DNA from 4 places in the Pectobacterium aroidearum genome. Region 2 is predicted to be linked to each of the others. Evidence: predicted binding sites of a transcription regulator. Region 2 holds the regulator's gene; each other region holds the start of a gene.
What was found. Region 2 encodes sigma-54, which starts transcription at its own class of promoters, with help from an activator protein. Its sites were predicted from a motif close to GTTGGCACANNTTTCGCTNT; they were not measured.

Region 1 (4,172 bases), 950 kb from region 2:
GTTAATCGTCTGCTAGCTTTAAAGCAGCGCCCCTGGCAAAAAGGGTTGATCCTGATTGCGGCAGATTTTAGCCAACTGGCTCCTTATATTGATGACAGCGTGTTATCCGATGAGCAGAAGGCGATGATGTTTTCCACATGGCCTGGTCCGGTTACTTGGGTATTACCTGCAAAACGTACGACTCCACAATGGTTAACGGGGCAATTTTCTTCTCTTGCTGTGCGCGTTAGTGACCATCCGTTAGTTAAAGAACTGTGCCAGCGTTACGGTAAACCGTTGGTGTCGACCAGCGCCAATTTAAGTGGTCAACCTCCTTGCCGTACGGCTCAGGAAGTTTCTCAACAATTTGGTGATGATTTTCCTGTGCTAGTTGGGGATGTTGGCGGAAGAATGAACCCATCCGAAATCAGGGATGTATTAACAGGCGAGCTTATTCGTCAGGGGTAATAGCAAGTTGGAGGGGAACGTGTCTGAAGTAACGTCTTTTGCAGTTTTTGGCAATCCGATTGCGCATAGTAAATCACCTCGCATACATGAGCTATTTGCTGCACAGACGGGGATAACGTTAACGTACGAGCGCGTTTTAGCGCCTCTGGATGATTTTGAGCAAATGCTGCGTCAGTATTTTCTCAATGGTGCTGGTGGTGCGAATGTCACTGCGCCCTTTAAAGAGCGTGCCTTTGCCGAAGCTGATGAGCGTAGCGAATGCGCGGCGCTTGCAGGGGCGGTTAATACATTGAAGAGACTGAGTGACGGTCGCCTATTTGGTGATAATACAGATGGTATTGGTTTACTTAGCGATCTGCAACGATTGGCGCTGGTGAAGCCGTTGGATCGTGTGTTGCTGGTGGGGGCCGGCGGCGCGGCGCGCGGGGTTATCCAACCCTTACTGGCTTATGGCTGTACGGTTGTGCTGACGAATAGGACGTTTTCCAAGGCTGATGAATTGGTTAAGGTCTTCAGTGGTATTGGAGATATTCATGCTGTTTCCCTCGACGATTTGCATGGTCTATCATTCGATCTGATCATTAACGCGACATCTTCCGGGATGTACGACAGTATTCCTAACTTACCGCCAGAACTCATTTCACCGGAAACATGCTGTTATGACATGTTCTATCTGCCACAACTGACACCTTTTTTGTCATGGTGCGTACAGCATGGTGCTATCCACTATGCAGATGGTTTGGGAATGTTGGTGGGGCAAGCGGCACATGCGTTTAAGATTTGGCATGGGGTGATGCCAGATGTAGAACCAGTAATTGCTTTGCTAAAGCAGGATCTTGCGACGTGAATCAGGCGATCCAGTTCCCAGATCGTGAAAGTTGGGATGATAAGGCCATGGCGATCCGTTGCCCTGTTTTAGTGAATGGCTTTCAGCAGGAATGCTTAGTGAGCGCAGAGCTGCTTCAGCAACGCTATGGTGGTAATAGCCCTGAACAGTGGCTGTCACTGTTCAGGGAATATCGATGGGACCTTGAAGATGAACTGGAGAAAATGATCGTTGCTGAAGAATGGGATGATGAAGGTTACTACTCGTTGTCCTGAGCGAGATATTCATCTTTCCAACGAACATAGTTGTTTGCCGAGTAAATTAATCCTTCTATTTCTTCTTGTGTCAGTGGTCTAATTTTTTTGACTGGGCTGCCGAGGTATAGATGTCCCTTTTCTAGTCGTTTTCCTGGAGGGACCAGGCTACCAGCACCAATCATGACATCATCTTCAACAATGGCGCCATCCAGAAGTATTGACCCCATTCCTACCAGAACCCGATTTCCTATTCGGCAACCGTGCAGCATCGCTTTATGACCCACCGTGACATCTTCCCCAATAATAAGCGGGTTACCTTCTGGTTTTTTCTCTGAACAGTGGGTGATATGGAGCACTGATCCATCCTGAATATTGCTTCGGGCGCCGATCGTAATGTAGTTAACATCACCGCGTATGGCGACAAGGGGCCAGATACCAACATCATCGCCTAGTGTTACTTTGCCAATCACCACGCTGGAGTGATCGACCATGACTCTTTCGCCTAAAACGGGAGAAATGCCGTTATAACGACGGAATGTTTTTGCACTCATCGACAACCTCGTAGTTATTTTCCACATACTGATATTCGCATTACAGACAAAATATCGACAGATATGAGACATCGGCAACTGAAAAGTGGTGTGGATCGAGTAAGATCTCATCGAAAGGGTCGAAAAACAGGCGAATAGAAAAAAAGATCAAGAAAGTTGTTGTGTAACGAAAACGGATCCCTATAATGCGCCTCCATCGACACGGCGCTGTGATTCACAACCGGGTCGGTAAAGAAAGAGAAAACGCTTTAAAATAAGCGTTGACTCTGAAGGTGAAAAGCGTAATATACGCCACCTCGCGAAGCGGTTAAGGCTGCAACGCACTGCTCTTTAACAATTTAATCAGACAATCTGTGTGGGCACTCACAAGACCGTATCTTAACGATATAAAAAGTCTTGAAGAGTGAACAACAGTAAATTCATTACGAATAAACAGTTTTAATTCTTTGAGCATCGCTGACGAGTTCAGCAAATCAAACAAATCTTAAATTGAAGAGTTTGATCATGGCTCAGATTGAACGCTGGCGGCAGGCCTAACACATGCAAGTCGAGCGGTAGCACAGAGAGCTTGCTCTCGGGTGACGAGCGGCGGACGGGTGAGTAATGTCTGGGAAACTGCCTGATGGAGGGGGATAACTACTGGAAACGGTAGCTAATACCGCATAACGTCTTCGGACCAAAGAGGGGGACCTTCGGGCCTCTTGCCATCAGATGTGCCCAGATGGGATTAGCTAGTAGGTGAGGTAATGGCTCACCTAGGCGACGATCCCTAGCTGGTCTGAGAGGATGACCAGCCACACTGGAACTGAGACACGGTCCAGACTCCTACGGGAGGCAGCAGTGGGGAATATTGCACAATGGGCGCAAGCCTGATGCAGCCATGCCGCGTGTGTGAAGAAGGCCTTCGGGTTGTAAAGCACTTTCAGCGGGGAGGAAGGCGGTGAGATTAATACTCTCATCGATTGACGTTACCCGCAGAAGAAGCACCGGCTAACTCCGTGCCAGCAGCCGCGGTAATACGGAGGGTGCAAGCGTTAATCGGAATGACTGGGCGTAAAGCGCACGCAGGCGGTTTGTTAAGTCAGATGTGAAATCCCCGAGCTTAACTTGGGAACTGCATTTGAAACTGGCAAGCTAGAGTCTTGTAGAGGGGGGTAGAATTCCAGGTGTAGCGGTGAAATGCGTAGAGATCTGGAGGAATACCGGTGGCGAAGGCGGCCCCCTGGACAAAGACTGACGCTCAGGTGCGAAAGCGTGGGGAGCAAACAGGATTAGATACCCTGGTAGTCCACGCTGTAAACGATGTCGATTTGGAGGTTGTGCCCTTGAGGCGTGGCTTCCGGAGCTAACGCGTTAAATCGACCGCCTGGGGAGTACGGCCGCAAGGTTAAAACTCAAATGAATTGACGGGGGCCCGCACAAGCGGTGGAGCATGTGGTTTAATTCGATGCAACGCGAAGAACCTTACCTACTCTTGACATCCAGAGAACTTAGCAGAGATGCTTTGGTGCCTTCGGGAACTCTGAGACAGGTGCTGCATGGCTGTCGTCAGCTCGTGTTGTGAAATGTTGGGTTAAGTCCCGCAACGAGCGCAACCCTTATCCTTTGTTGCCAGCGGTTCGGCCGGGAACTCAAAGGAGACTGCCAGTGATAAACTGGAGGAAGGTGGGGATGACGTCAAGTCATCATGGCCCTTACGAGTAGGGCTACACACGTGCTACAATGGCGTATACAAAGAGAAGCGACCTCGCGAGAGCAAGCGGACCTCATAAAGTACGTCGTAGTCCGGATTGGAGTCTGCAACTCGACTCCATGAAGTCGGAATCGCTAGTAATCGTAGATCAGAATGCTACGGTGAATACGTTCCCGGGCCTTGTACACACCGCCCGTCACACCATGGGAGTGGGTTGCAAAAGAAGTAGGTAGCTTAACCTTCGGGAGGGCGCTTACCACTTTGTGATTCATGACTGGGGTGAAGTCGTAACAAGGTAACCGTAGGGGAACCTGCGGTTGGATCACCTCCTTACCAAGAAGATGTGTGTTAAGTGAAGTGCTCACACAGATTGTCTGATGAAAATAATGAGCAAAAGC
Region 2 (4,172 bases):
TTGCGATCGGCATCCAGAAACAGCAATTGAGGCGAGAAGCTAGGTGGCAGTTGCTCCATGGCATGCTCGAAGATCTCTGGCGACTCCGGCATATTACGCACATCAATGCTGACTGCTGCGGAAATGTTACGTGCCGCAAGCGTATTAGCCAGCTCCGGCAGTAGAACCACTGGCAGGTTATCTACGCAGTAGAACCCCATATCTTCCAGTGCGCGCAGGGCGACAGATTTCCCTGAACCTGAGCGACCACTGACAATCATCAGCACCATCTGACGACTCCCCTCTGGCAACGTGATGGCGAATTCTCATTGCCACTGTTTTTATAAAGTGATGTATAGCTAAAAAAATGACGGCTTCGCGCATGGATTGCAAGCATTCTCTGAACGTGACGCGAGTCACCCGCCATCGTGAGCATGACGATCGTCCGGCTTAACCGGCTTCCGTCATAATCTGGTACAGCTCTTCATCGCTTTGCGCCGCACGCAGGCGCCGGCAAACCGTTTTATCCGCCAGCCGCTTGGCAACAAGCGACAGGGTATGCAAATGGGTTTTACATTGTTCCGCCGGAACCAGCAAGGCAAAAAGCAGATCAACGGCCTGATTATCAATAGCATCGAAAGCAATAGGTTGCTCTAACTGGATGAAAACACCGATGGCGCCCAGTGCATTATCGTCCTCCAGCTTGCCATGAGGAATGGCAATGCCGCCGCCGATTCCCGTGCTGCCCATCCGCTCCCGGGTCAGGATGGCATCAAAGATAATCTGCGAAGGAATGTTAAGCTGCCTAGCGGCCAGCTCGCTGATAATTTCCAATGCCCGTTTCTTACTCTGGCAGTGGACGGTGCTTCGGGTGCACTCAGGACGTAATACGGTGCTGAGTTGCAATACGGGATCGTGGTTCATTTTATTTTCACTTAACGACGCTTTCACTTCTGGTGATCCCGACCCACCCGATGGATGGGCCGAGTTTGTTCCTTTGCCAAACGGCAAAGGAGAAAATTAGTGCTGCTTGAGTTTATCTTTATGCTTATTGAGCTGTCTTGCCAGTTTATCAATCAATAAATCTATCGCGGCGTACATATCTTCCGCTTCTGAGGTTGCATGCAGCTCGCCACCATTAACGTGGAGCGTGGCCTCGGCAATTTGCTGAACTTTTTCCACTCTCAATACCACATTGACCTGATTAATCCGGTCAAAATACTGCTCTAATTTGGCAAACTTGCCATTCACAAAATCACGCAGCGGTTCAGTGATCTCGATGTGGTGTCCGGTAATATTGAGCTGCATAGTGTCTTCCTTCTCTGTTGAGATCAAATCAGTTGTTTACGCTGATTTGATGGTGGGATAGATAAAGACTCTCGGTATTTTGCCACGGTACGGCGCGCCACGATGATGCCCTGATCGGAGAGCAGCGCCGTAAGCTTGCTGTCGCTTAGTGGTTTGACGGGGTTTTCCGCCGCAATAAGCTTCTTCACCAGCGCGCGAATGGCCGTTGACGAGGCTTCTCCGCCGCTATCGGTATTCACATGGCTGGAGAAGAAATATTTTAGTTCAAAAATGCCGCGCGGACTGTGCAGGAACTTCTGTGTCGTGACGCGTGAGATGGTGGATTCATGCATATCCACCGCCTGAGCGATGTCTGCCAGTACCATGGGCTTCATGAATTCTTCACCCTGCTCGAAGAAATCCTGCTGCTGTTCGACGATGCAACGGGTTACTTTCAGCAGCGTGTCATTGCGACTTTCCAGGCTCTTGATGAGCCAGCGCGCCTCTTGCAGGTTGCTGCGGATAAATTGCCCGTCGCTGTCGTTGCGTGCGCTGTTGCCCAGCGCCGCATACTGCTGGTTAATCTGCAGGCGGGGAATGCTGTCGGTGTTCAGTTCAACGGCCCAAATGCCTTGAACTTTTCGTACCAGCACGTCAGGGATCACGTATTCGGATTCGCCGGTGTTGATCGACTGCCCCGGACGTGGATCGAGCGATTGGATCAACGCCAGTGCTTCTTTCAGCACCTCTTCTTTTAAACGAGTCACGCGGATCAGGCTGCGGAAATCATGATTGGCTAACAGATCGAGGTGATCGCTGACGATCAGGCGAGCTTCGGCCAGACGTGGGGTGCTATCGGCGAATTGGGAAAGCTGTACCAGCATACAATCACGCAGATCGCGGGCAGCGACGCCAACGGGATCAAAGCGTTGTACGCGTTTGAGTACAGCTTCGACTTCTTCCAAGGTCACGTCGTCATCGCCGATGCTGTCAAGAATGTCCTCTAGCGGCACGGTCAGGTAGCCGGTGTTGTCGACGGCATCAACGATAGAGGTCGCGATGGCCGCGTCGGTATCTGAAAACGGCGTCAGCTCAACCTGCCACATCAGGTAATCCTGAAGCGTTTGCGTGGTTTCACCTTGATAAATCGGCAGTTCTTCATCGCGATAGTCGGTGCCAGTGCCCGATGGCGTGCCTGCGGAGTAGATCTCATCCCAGGTGGCATCGATCGGTAATTCTTCCGGCATGTCCCTTTGTTCAAGGGCTTCACCGGTATCCAGCGAATCGCTGTCTGCCTTTTCAAATGACTCGATTTCGTCGTGCTGATCCGTTTGTTCGAGCAACGGATTGCTTTCCAGCGCCTGCTGAATTTCCTGTTGCAATTCAAGCGTGGACAGTTGCAACAGGCGGATGGCCTGTTGGAGCTGTGGGGTCATGGCCAGTTGCTGGCTAAGCCTGAGTTGCAAACCTTGCTTCATAAATCGCGCTAACGTCCCATAAGTACTGCAAAGATAAAATATTACCCTATCAGAGTCGGAAGCCTTCGCCCAGATAGACGCGCTTCACCTGTTCATCGGCCAGAATATCGGTCGGCGAACCGTGGGCGATCAGGTTGCCCTGACTCACGATGTAGGCTCGTTCACAGACATCGAGCGTTTCGCGGACGTTATGATCGGTAATCAACACGCCAAGTCCGCTGTCACGCAGATGCTCAATGATTTTTTTAATATCCAGTACGGAGATCGGGTCTACGCCCGCAAACGGTTCATCCAATAGGATGAACTTCGGATTCGCCGCCAGCGCACGCGCAATCTCTACGCGGCGTCTTTCCCCACCGGACAGCGATTGTCCCAGACTATCGCGCAAATGAATAATATGGAATTCTTCCATTAACTCATTGGCACGATCTTCTTGCTGCTCGGTCGTCAGATCTTTACGGATCTGTAACACGGCCATCAGGTTGTCATAGACGCTTAAGCGACGAAAAATAGAGGCTTCCTGCGGCAGGTAGCCGATGCCGCGCAGTGCACGTTCATGCAAAGGGAGCAGGCTGATGTCGTCGTCGTCAATGACAATACGCCCTTCATCACGCGGGACGATACCCACAACCATGTAGAACGTTGTCGTTTTGCCTGCACCGTTCGGCCCGAGCAGGCCGACGATTTCACCGGAATTGACGGTCAGGCTGACATTTTCGACGACCTTACGGCCTTTGTACGCCTTGGCCAGATTTTCTGCGGTTAATGTTGCCATAACTTACTCAGTGACCCGTGGTTGCGGTTGTTGAGAACGAGAAGGCTGGCTCTTGTTCTCTTTATCTTGAAGCTGAGAGGGAACCAATACCGTCGTTACGCGCTTTCCTTTTTCGCTGGTCGCTTCCATCTGCTGCTGTTTCACCAGATAAGTGATGCGATCGCCTTTGACATTGCTATCCTGCTGTTCCAGATAGGCATTGCCTGTCAGCACCAGAAGGTCTTTGGCCAGCTCGTAGCGGATTTTCTGCGCGTGACCTTTCACCGGTTTGCCGTTGTCCTGCATCTGATAGAACGTCACAGGGTTACCGTAGCCTTCTACCACTTCACTGCCTTGCGTGCCTTGTGGGCGTGTCACGACGACCTTGTCGGCTTTTACTTCAATCGTCCCTTGTTTCACGACAACATTGCCGGTGAACGTCACCGTATTGCCCTGCATGTCCAGAGATTGCTGTGCTGAATCAATGCGAATAGGTTGGTTGCTATCGCCAGTGACGGCAAAGGCGGAAACGCTGACGGCAAACAGCGAGCTGGCGATCAGGGTGTTACGCATCAGGTTATTGGTTTTGGATTTCATAAGAGGTTTTTACCTTTTCGATCAACTCGGCCGTTTTATTACGCAGGTTTCCGCGCATTTTCATTCCGCTTGAGGTA
Region 3 (4,172 bases), 1.0 Mb from region 2:
GGTTGCTGCTGCCGCAGAAGTGTCTGGCCCTATATTGGTGAGTTATTTTATTGATGATCTGGTGGCCAAAGGTGAATTCCCGCTGGCGATTGCGGCAGGTCTGGCGATGGCCTACATCCTGCTGCAAGTTCTGGCGGCACTGCTGCACTATTTTCAAACACTGTTGTTTAACCGCGTAGCGGTCGGTGTCGTTCAGCAACTGCGCATTGATGTAATGGATGCGGCTTTGCGCCAGCCACTGAGTACATTCGATACGCAACCCGTTGGGCAACTGATTTCACGCGTCACTAATGACACCGAGGTCGTTAAAGATCTTTACGTCATGGTGGTGTCAACGGTATTACGCAGTGCGGCGCTGGTTGGTGCGATGCTGGTGGCGATGTTCAGTCTCAGCTGGCAGATGGCGCTGATTGCGCTGATGATTTTCCCTGCGGTCGCAGTAGTCATGGGGCTGTACCATCGTTTCAGTACGCCGATTGTGCGCAAGGTGCGAAGCTATCTGGCTGACATTAATGATGGTTTCAACGAAGTGATTAATGGCATGGGCGTCATTCAGCAGTTTCGCCAGCAGGCTCGCTTTGGCAAGAAACTGGGGGCTTCCAGCCACGCGCATTATGAGGCGCGAATGAAGGCGTTGCGTCTGGAAGGTTTCCTGTTGCGACCGCTGCTGAGCTTATTTGCCGCGATGGTGCTGTGTGGTTTGTTGATGCAATTTGGTTTCAGCTCGGTAGGGTCGGTTGGCGTCGGGGTACTGTATGCGTTTATCAACTATCTTGGCCGTCTGAATGAACCGCTGATTGAGCTGACAACCCAGCAGTCCATGTTACAGCAGGCTGTCGTTGCCGGTGAGCGCATCTTTGAACTGATGGATGGTGCAAAGCAGGGCTATGGCGATGATGAACGTCCGCTGGCTACCGGGCGCGTCGATATTGACGATGTCTCTTTCTCGTATGGCACGGAAAAGCGGGTACTACAGCATATTTCTCTGACGATACCAGAGCGTGGGTTTGTCGCGCTGGTCGGGCATACTGGCAGCGGAAAAAGCACCCTGGCCAGTTTATTGATGGGGTATTACACGCCGGATGAGGGAGAAATTCGGCTTGATGACCGGCCACTATGGACGCTTTCTCATGCGGTGTTGCGCCAAAATGTGGCAATGGTGCAGCAGGATCCCGTTGTGCTGGCGGAGTCCATGTTTGTGAATGTGACGCTGGGGCGTGATATCAGCGAAGAGGCGGTCTGGCGCGTGCTGGAAGTGGTACAACTTGCTGAGCTGGTTCGAGATTTTCCGGAAGGATTGCATACGCGTATTGGCGAGCAAGGGAACAACTTGTCTACCGGGCAAAAACAGCTGTTAGCGATTGCACGAGTGCTGGTGCAAACGCCTAAAATCCTGATTCTCGATGAAGCGACGGCGAATATTGACTCGGGTACGGAGCAAGCGGTGCAAAAGGCACTGCGCATCATCAGGAAGCAGACAACCTTGATTATCATCGCGCATCGGCTTTCCACCATCGTTGAGGCCGACACGATAATGGTGCTCCATCATGGGCAAACTGTTGAGCGGGGAACGCATGAGCAACTGCTGCAACAGCAGGGGCGCTATTATCAGATGTATCAACTGCAACTGGCCGGAGAGGATCTTGCGGCCGCCAGCACTGAGCCTTGCACGGCATAATTCTATTATTTGTCATTCGATGGTCTGCACCGCCTTGAGTGGTGCAGACTGACAGTCTTCTTATGTCTTCGCACCATCAGCAAGCATTATGATTCTGGTTTTTACCCGCGCTGCACTGAAAACACTCCTTGCGCACTAAAATAGTGCAATTCTTGCCCAAATCTTCTTGTCTTTCTTTCCTGCTGTGTTTGCTTTTTGTCCTTTCTCATCTTTAAACACGTTCTCTTTCCTGATTTATGCCAGATAAATCATTTATGGCACACCCTTTGCTTTAGTTATGGCGTAGACCTACTTCATAGAGCACATAATCGAACAAGTGACGGGCGAAAGCCTGAACGTAATGGCTAGGGGGAAGACAAATGAAACTGGTTACTGTGGTGATAAAACCATTCAAGCTGGAAGATGTACGTGAAGCGTTATCTTCTGTCGGCATCCAGGGGCTCACCGTCACTGAGGTGAAAGGATTTGGTCGTCAGAAAGGGCACGCGGAACTCTACCGCGGCGCAGAATACAGCGTTAACTTTTTACCCAAGGTAAAAATTGATATCGCGATTGCAGATGACCAACTGGACGAAGTGATCGATGTTATCAGTAAAGCCGCGTACACCGGAAAAATTGGTGACGGCAAAATTTTTGTCGCCGAGCTGCAAAGAGTTATCCGTATTCGTACGGGTGAAACTGACGAAGCTGCACTTTAACAACACCTAACGTAGATACGTAAATAGGGATGGAAAAATGAAAAAATTACTCTCTTCATTAGGTCTCGGTGTGGCGGCATTACTCCCGTCCTGGGCAATGGCTGCAACACCGACGATTGATAAAGCGGATAACGCTTTTATTATGATTTGTACCGCACTGGTACTCTTTATGACTATACCGGGCATTGCACTGTTTTATGGCGGTCTGATCCGTTCTAAGAACGTTCTGTCCATGATGACGCAGGTGAGCGTAACGTTCGCGATGGTCTGTATCCTGTGGGTGGTTTACGGGTATAGCCTGGCCTTCAGCGAAGGTAACGCCTTCTTCGGTGGTTTCAGCACGTTTATGCTGAAAGGCATCGGAATTGAATCCATTAGCGGAACCTTCTATCAGTTCGTGCACGTGGCGTATCAGGCTTCCTTTGCTTGTATCACCGTTGCGCTGATTGTTGGTGCGATTGCTGAGCGTATCCGCTTCTCTGCTGTGCTGATTTTCGTTGCGCTGTGGCTGACGTTCTCCTACCTGCCGATGACGCACATGGTGTGGGGCGGCGGTTATCTGGCTGCGGATGGCGCGCTGGACTTCGCTGGTGGTACGGTGGTTCACATCAACGCCGCAGTGGCTGGGTTGGTTGGTGCTTACCTGCTGGGCAAACGTGCTGGTTTTGGCAAAGAAGCCTTCAAACCGCATAACCTGCCAATGGTATTTATCGGTACGGCGATTCTGTATATCGGCTGGTTTGGCTTCAACGCTGGTTCCGCCGGTGCCGCGAACGGTATTGCTGCTCTGGCTTTCCTGAACACGGTTGTCGCGACAGCTGCTGCGATTCTGGCATGGGTTGGCGGTGAGTGGATGGTTCGCGGTAAACCTTCTCTGCTGGGCGCATGCTCAGGCTGTATCGCGGGTCTGGTAGCTATCACGCCAGCGGCAGGTACGGTGGGCGTGGGTGGTGCTCTGATCATCGGTCTGGCTGGTGGCGTTGCAGGTCTGTGGGGCGTAACGGTACTGAAAAGATGGCTGCGTGTGGATGACCCTTGTGATGTGTTCGGTGTTCACGGCGTGTGCGGTATCGTTGGTTGTATCCTGACAGGTGTATTCACATCGGCTTCTCTGGGCGGTACTGGCTATGCTGAAGGCGTGACGATGGCGCATCAGGTTTGGGTTCAACTGTTCAGCGTCATTGTTTGTCTGGTGTGGTCCGGCGTGGTGGCATTCGTTGCCTTCAAAGTAGCGGATATGATTGTCGGCCTGCGTGTACCTGAAGATCAAGAGCGCGAAGGTCTGGATGTCAACAGCCATGGCGAGAGTGCTTACAACCAATAAGAACGCCTACATCAATCAGTAAGAGTGCTCAAATACAGTAAGCAGGCGTGGGGGAAACTCCATGCCTGTTTTCTTATCAGTCTTAAACTCTTGTGATTCTTAAGCCACCTCCTCAGGAGGTGGTTTTTTACTTTATGGCGTTACCGCAATGTTTACTGCTGGCGGCGACGCATGACGCCTTCCTGCACGCTGGACGCAACCAACACACCTTCACGGGTGTAGAATTGCCCACGTACGAAACCACGAGCGCCGGATGCAGAGGTACTTTCCACGGTGTATAACAGCCAGTCGTCTAACCGGAAATCACGGTGGAACCACATCGAGTGATCAATCGTGGCGACCTGCATACCCGGTTCCAAAAAGCCAACGCCATGAGGCTGTAAGGCTGTGAGTAGGAAGTTGCAGTCAGACGTATAGCCAAGCAGGTATTGGTGAATACGCTTATCGTCCGGCAGAGGGCCGCAGGCCTTGC
Region 4 (4,172 bases), 330 kb from region 2:
ACCGTTAGAGATCAGTACGCCGTTCTGACGCTGGCCGATTTCACCCGGACGCACATCATCGTAGTGGCTGAACGTGGAGTACAGCAGGCCTGTACCAGACGTCATGGTCATGAATTCGGTACGGAAGCCGATCAGACCGCGAGCTGGGATCAGGTAATCCAGACGGATACGACCTTTGCCATCTGGAATCATGTCTTTCACATCACCTTTACGCTCACCCATGGCTTGCATGACTGAACCCTGGTGCTGTTCTTCGATGTCCAGCGTCACGTTTTCAAACGGCTCTTGGTTACGGCCGTCGATAACGCGGTTAATAACTTTCGGACGTGATACAGCCAGTTCAAAGCCTTCACGACGCATGTTTTCGATCAGAACCGACAGGTGCAATTCACCACGGCCAGAAACGCGGAACGCATCGGCATCTTCGGTTTCGTCAACGCGCAGGGCAACGTTGTGCACCAGCTCTTTGTTCAGACGCTCCAGAATCTGGCGCGACGTAACATACTTACCTTCTTTACCACAGAACGGTGAAGTGTTGACGTTGAAGAACATGGTAACGGTAGGTTCATCGACGCTCAGTGCTGGCAGCGCTTCGACATTCTGCGGATCGCAGATGGTGTCGGAAATGTTCAGCTCGCCCAGACCGGTGATCGCGATGATATCGCCTGCTTCCGCTTCGGTTGCGTCAATACGCTCCAGACCCAGGTGAGTCAGAACTTTACCGACTTTACCGTTACGAGTTTTGCCTTCGCTATCAACAATAGTCACTTGTTGGTTAGGCTTCACTTTACCGCGCTTGATACGGCCGATACCGATAACGCCAACATAGTTGTTGTAGTCCAGCTGAGAGATCTGCATCTGGAACGGCGCATTCATCTCAACCTGAGGCGGAGACACGTGATCGACAATCGCCTGATACAGCGGGGTCATATCTTCCGCCATGTCGGTATGGTCAAGACCCGCGATACCATTCAGCGCAGAAGCATAAATGATCGGGAAATCCAGCTGTTCGTCAGTCGCATCCAGGTTCACGAACAGGTCGAATACCTGATCGACAACCCAGTCAGGACGCGCGCCAGGACGGTCAACTTTGTTGATAACCACAATCGGCTTCAGACCGTTGGCAAATGCTTTTTTGGTCACGAAACGCGTTTGCGGCATCGGGCCATCCATCGCATCAACAACCAGCAGTACCGAGTCAACCATCGACATTACACGCTCAACCTCGCCGCCGAAGTCGGCGTGTCCCGGGGTATCTACGATGTTAATGCGGTAGTCTTTCCAATTAATGGCGGTATTTTTTGCGAGGATGGTAATTCCACGCTCTTTCTCCAAATCGTTGGAGTCCATTACACGCTCGGTTGCTTCGACACGTTCACCGAACGTTCCGGATTGTTGCAACAGCTTGTCGACCAGGGTGGTTTTCCCATGGTCAACGTGCGCAATAATGGCGATGTTACGCAAATTTTCGATCACAGCTTTGCCTCAGGCATTTAGAAATAGCGCGCTATTGTACACGTATTAATCGAGGGACTAAACAAGATCACAAGCATCTATGATAAACAACCTAGAGCTGCCTGCTTTGTGATCCCTTTCACGGTGCAAAAGCGCTACAAGCGAACACGAATGCACTAAATAAGTGCAATAATTCACACATGGAGCACCATTTTGGTGCTTTAGACTATAATGGTGCAGTGGATTTCTATGAGAAAGTCCCAAGTAGCAACACATTGCACACATTTAAAAAGTTGGCACACTTTTAGCTTTAGTCTACTCACGGCAACAACATCAATCCACAACGATATTCGTTCCACGACGATAAATGACCAATCGGGAGAACCAAGTATGTCCGCAGAACATGTTTTGACGATGCTGAATGAGCACGAAGTGAAGTTTGTTGATTTACGCTTCACGGATACTAAAGGTAAAGAGCAGCACGTCACCATTCCGGCTCATCAAGTCAATGCCGACTTCTTCGAAGAAGGTAAAATGTTTGATGGTTCCTCGATTGGCGGCTGGAAAGGTATTAACGAGTCAGACATGGTTCTGATGCCAGATGCCAGCACCGCGATGATCGATCCGTTCTTCGAAGATTCCACGCTGATCATTCGTTGTGACATCCTTGAGCCAGGCACCATGCAGGGCTACGATCGTGACCCACGTTCTATCGCAAAACGTGCGGAAGACTTCCTGCGTTCTTCCGGCATTGCCGATACCGTCCTGTTCGGGCCAGAGCCAGAATTCTTCCTGTTCGATGACATCCGTTTCGGCAGCAGCACTTCTGGTTCCCACGTTGCTATCGACGATGTCGAAGCTTACTGGAACTCCGGTAAAGAATACGAAGGCGGTAACAAAGGTCACCGTCCAGGTCTGAAAGGCGGCTATTTCCCAGTTCCACCAGTCGATTCATCACAGGACATCCGTTCTGCTATGTGTCTGACCATGGAGCAAATGGGTCTGGTTGTTGAAGCTCACCACCACGAAGTGGCAACTGCTGGTCAGAACGAAGTGGCTACCCGCTTCAACACTATGACCAAAAAAGCTGACGAAATTCAGATCTACAAATATGTCGTGCATAACGTAGCTCACGCTTACGGTAAAACCGCGACCTTCATGCCAAAACCTATGTTCGGTGATAACGGTTCTGGTATGCACTGCCACATGTCTCTGTCTAAAGACGGTACTAACCTGTTCGCTGGCGACAAATACGGCGGCCTGTCTGAACTGGCTCTGTTCTACATCGGCGGTGTTATCAAGCACGCTAAAGCCATCAACGCCCTGGCGAACCCAACCACCAACTCCTACAAGCGTCTGGTCCCAGGCTACGAAGCCCCAGTTATGCTGGCTTACTCTGCCCGTAACCGTTCTGCTTCAATCCGTATCCCGGTTGTTGCCAGCCCGAAAGCACGTCGTATCGAAGCACGCTTCCCGGATCCAGCAGCTAACCCATACCTGTGCTTCGCTGCACTGCTGATGGCTGGCCTCGACGGCATCATCAACAAAATCCACCCTGGCGATGCTATGGACAAAAACCTGTACGACCTGCCGCCAGAAGAAGAAGCAGAGATTCCAAAAGTTGCAGGTTCTCTGGACGAGGCCCTGGCTGCACTGAACGAAGACCGCGAGTTCCTGACCCGTGGTGGCGTGTTCACCGACGACGCTATCGAAGCGTATATCGAACTGCGTAAATCTGAGATTGACCGCGTTCGTATGACGCCGCACCCAGTAGAGTTCGAACTGTACTACAGCGTTTAATAACTACAGCGTCTAATATTTATACCCTAAATAATTCGAGTTGCGTGAAGGCGGCAACCGCACGAGTCCCCAGGAGCTTACATAAGTAAGTGACTGGGGTGAGTAAGCGCAGCCAACGCACAAGCAGCTTGAAGTATGACGGGTATATCTCGGTGTGGTTGGGTGTGCTGATACCCGACCATCACCGATAAACAACAGAATACTAAGAAGTTTGTTCTTGTTGCCGTGGAAACGCTTCAGCCCATCTTCGGATGGGCTTTTTTCACCGCCGGCATTGGCCGTTGCGACGTAACATCCATCATCCACACTACAATGCACCATGCTGGTGCGGGAGTCTGCGTTATGGCAACAGGCACGCTGCCCGATGCTGGGCAGATCCTAAATTCCCTGATAAACAGTATCTTATTGCTGGATAACGATCTGGCTATTCACTATTCCAACCCGGCAGCACAGCAATTACTGGCACAAAGCTCGCGTAAATTATCCGGCACACCGCTGCCCGATTTGCTGGGATACTTTTCTCTGAATATCGATTTACTGCGTGAAAGTCTGGATTCAGGGCAAGGTTTTACGGATAACGAAGTCACTCTCGTCGTAGATGGTAAAGCGCACATCATGTCGCTCACCGCTCAGCGGGTACAAAACGATTTTATCCTACTGGAAATGGCGCCGATGGATAACCAGCGCCGTCTCAGTCAGGAACAGCTTCAACATGCACAACAGCAGGCTGCCCGTGATTTAGTCCGGGGTCTGGCGCATGAGATAAAAAATCCGCTTGGCGGATTACGCGGTGCCGCACAGTTGCTTGCTAAAGCCTTGCCCGATCCGGCATTGACAGAATATACCAAGGTCATCATCGAACAGGCGGACCGCCTGCGTAATTTGGTCGATCGCCTGCTCGGGCCTCAGCAGCCCGG

Region 1: AB8809_RS02310 (gamma carbonic anhydrase family protein) is a predicted target of sigma-54. The motif match lies at 2,358-2,377, and genes of this name have one in related genera.
Region 3: glnK (P-II family nitrogen regulator) is a predicted target of sigma-54. The motif match lies at 1,932-1,951, and genes of this name have one in related genera.
Region 4: glnA (glutamate--ammonia ligase) is a predicted target of sigma-54. The motif match lies at 1,748-1,767, and genes of this name have one in related genera.

The regions. Positions count from the first base shown of each region.
Region 1 is NZ_CP166097.1:509,549-513,720, forward strand. Features, by position in the region: gene tsaC (L-threonylcarbamoyladenylate synthase type 1 TsaC) at 1-447, shown strand, start outside; gene aroE (shikimate dehydrogenase) at 467-1,294, shown strand; gene AB8809_RS02305 (DUF1488 domain-containing protein) at 1,291-1,548, shown strand; gene AB8809_RS02310 (gamma carbonic anhydrase family protein) at 1,533-2,081, opposite strand; rRNA gene AB8809_RS02315 (16S ribosomal RNA) at 2,568-4,107, shown strand.
Region 2 is NZ_CP166097.1:4,842,957-4,847,128, reverse strand. Features, by position in the region: gene rapZ (RNase adapter RapZ) at 1-269, opposite strand, end outside; gene ptsN (PTS IIA-like nitrogen regulatory protein PtsN) at 430-903, opposite strand; gene hpf (ribosome hibernation promoting factor) at 1,000-1,287, opposite strand; gene rpoN (RNA polymerase factor sigma-54) at 1,311-2,744, opposite strand; gene lptB (LPS export ABC transporter ATP-binding protein) at 2,794-3,519, opposite strand; gene lptA (lipopolysaccharide ABC transporter substrate-binding protein LptA) at 3,523-4,095, opposite strand; gene lptC (LPS export ABC transporter periplasmic protein LptC) at 4,076-4,172, opposite strand, start outside.
Region 3 is NZ_CP166097.1:3,826,257-3,830,428, reverse strand. Features, by position in the region: gene AB8809_RS17390 (SmdB family multidrug efflux ABC transporter permease/ATP-binding protein) at 1-1,678, shown strand, start outside; gene glnK (P-II family nitrogen regulator) at 2,038-2,376, shown strand; gene amtB (ammonium transporter AmtB) at 2,414-3,700, shown strand; gene tesB (acyl-CoA thioesterase II) at 3,853-4,172, opposite strand, start outside.
Region 4 is NZ_CP166097.1:5,173,099-5,177,270, forward strand. Features, by position in the region: gene typA (ribosome-dependent GTPase TypA) at 1-1,476, opposite strand, end outside; gene glnA (glutamate--ammonia ligase) at 1,846-3,255, shown strand; gene glnL (nitrogen regulation protein NR(II)) at 3,598-4,172, shown strand, end outside.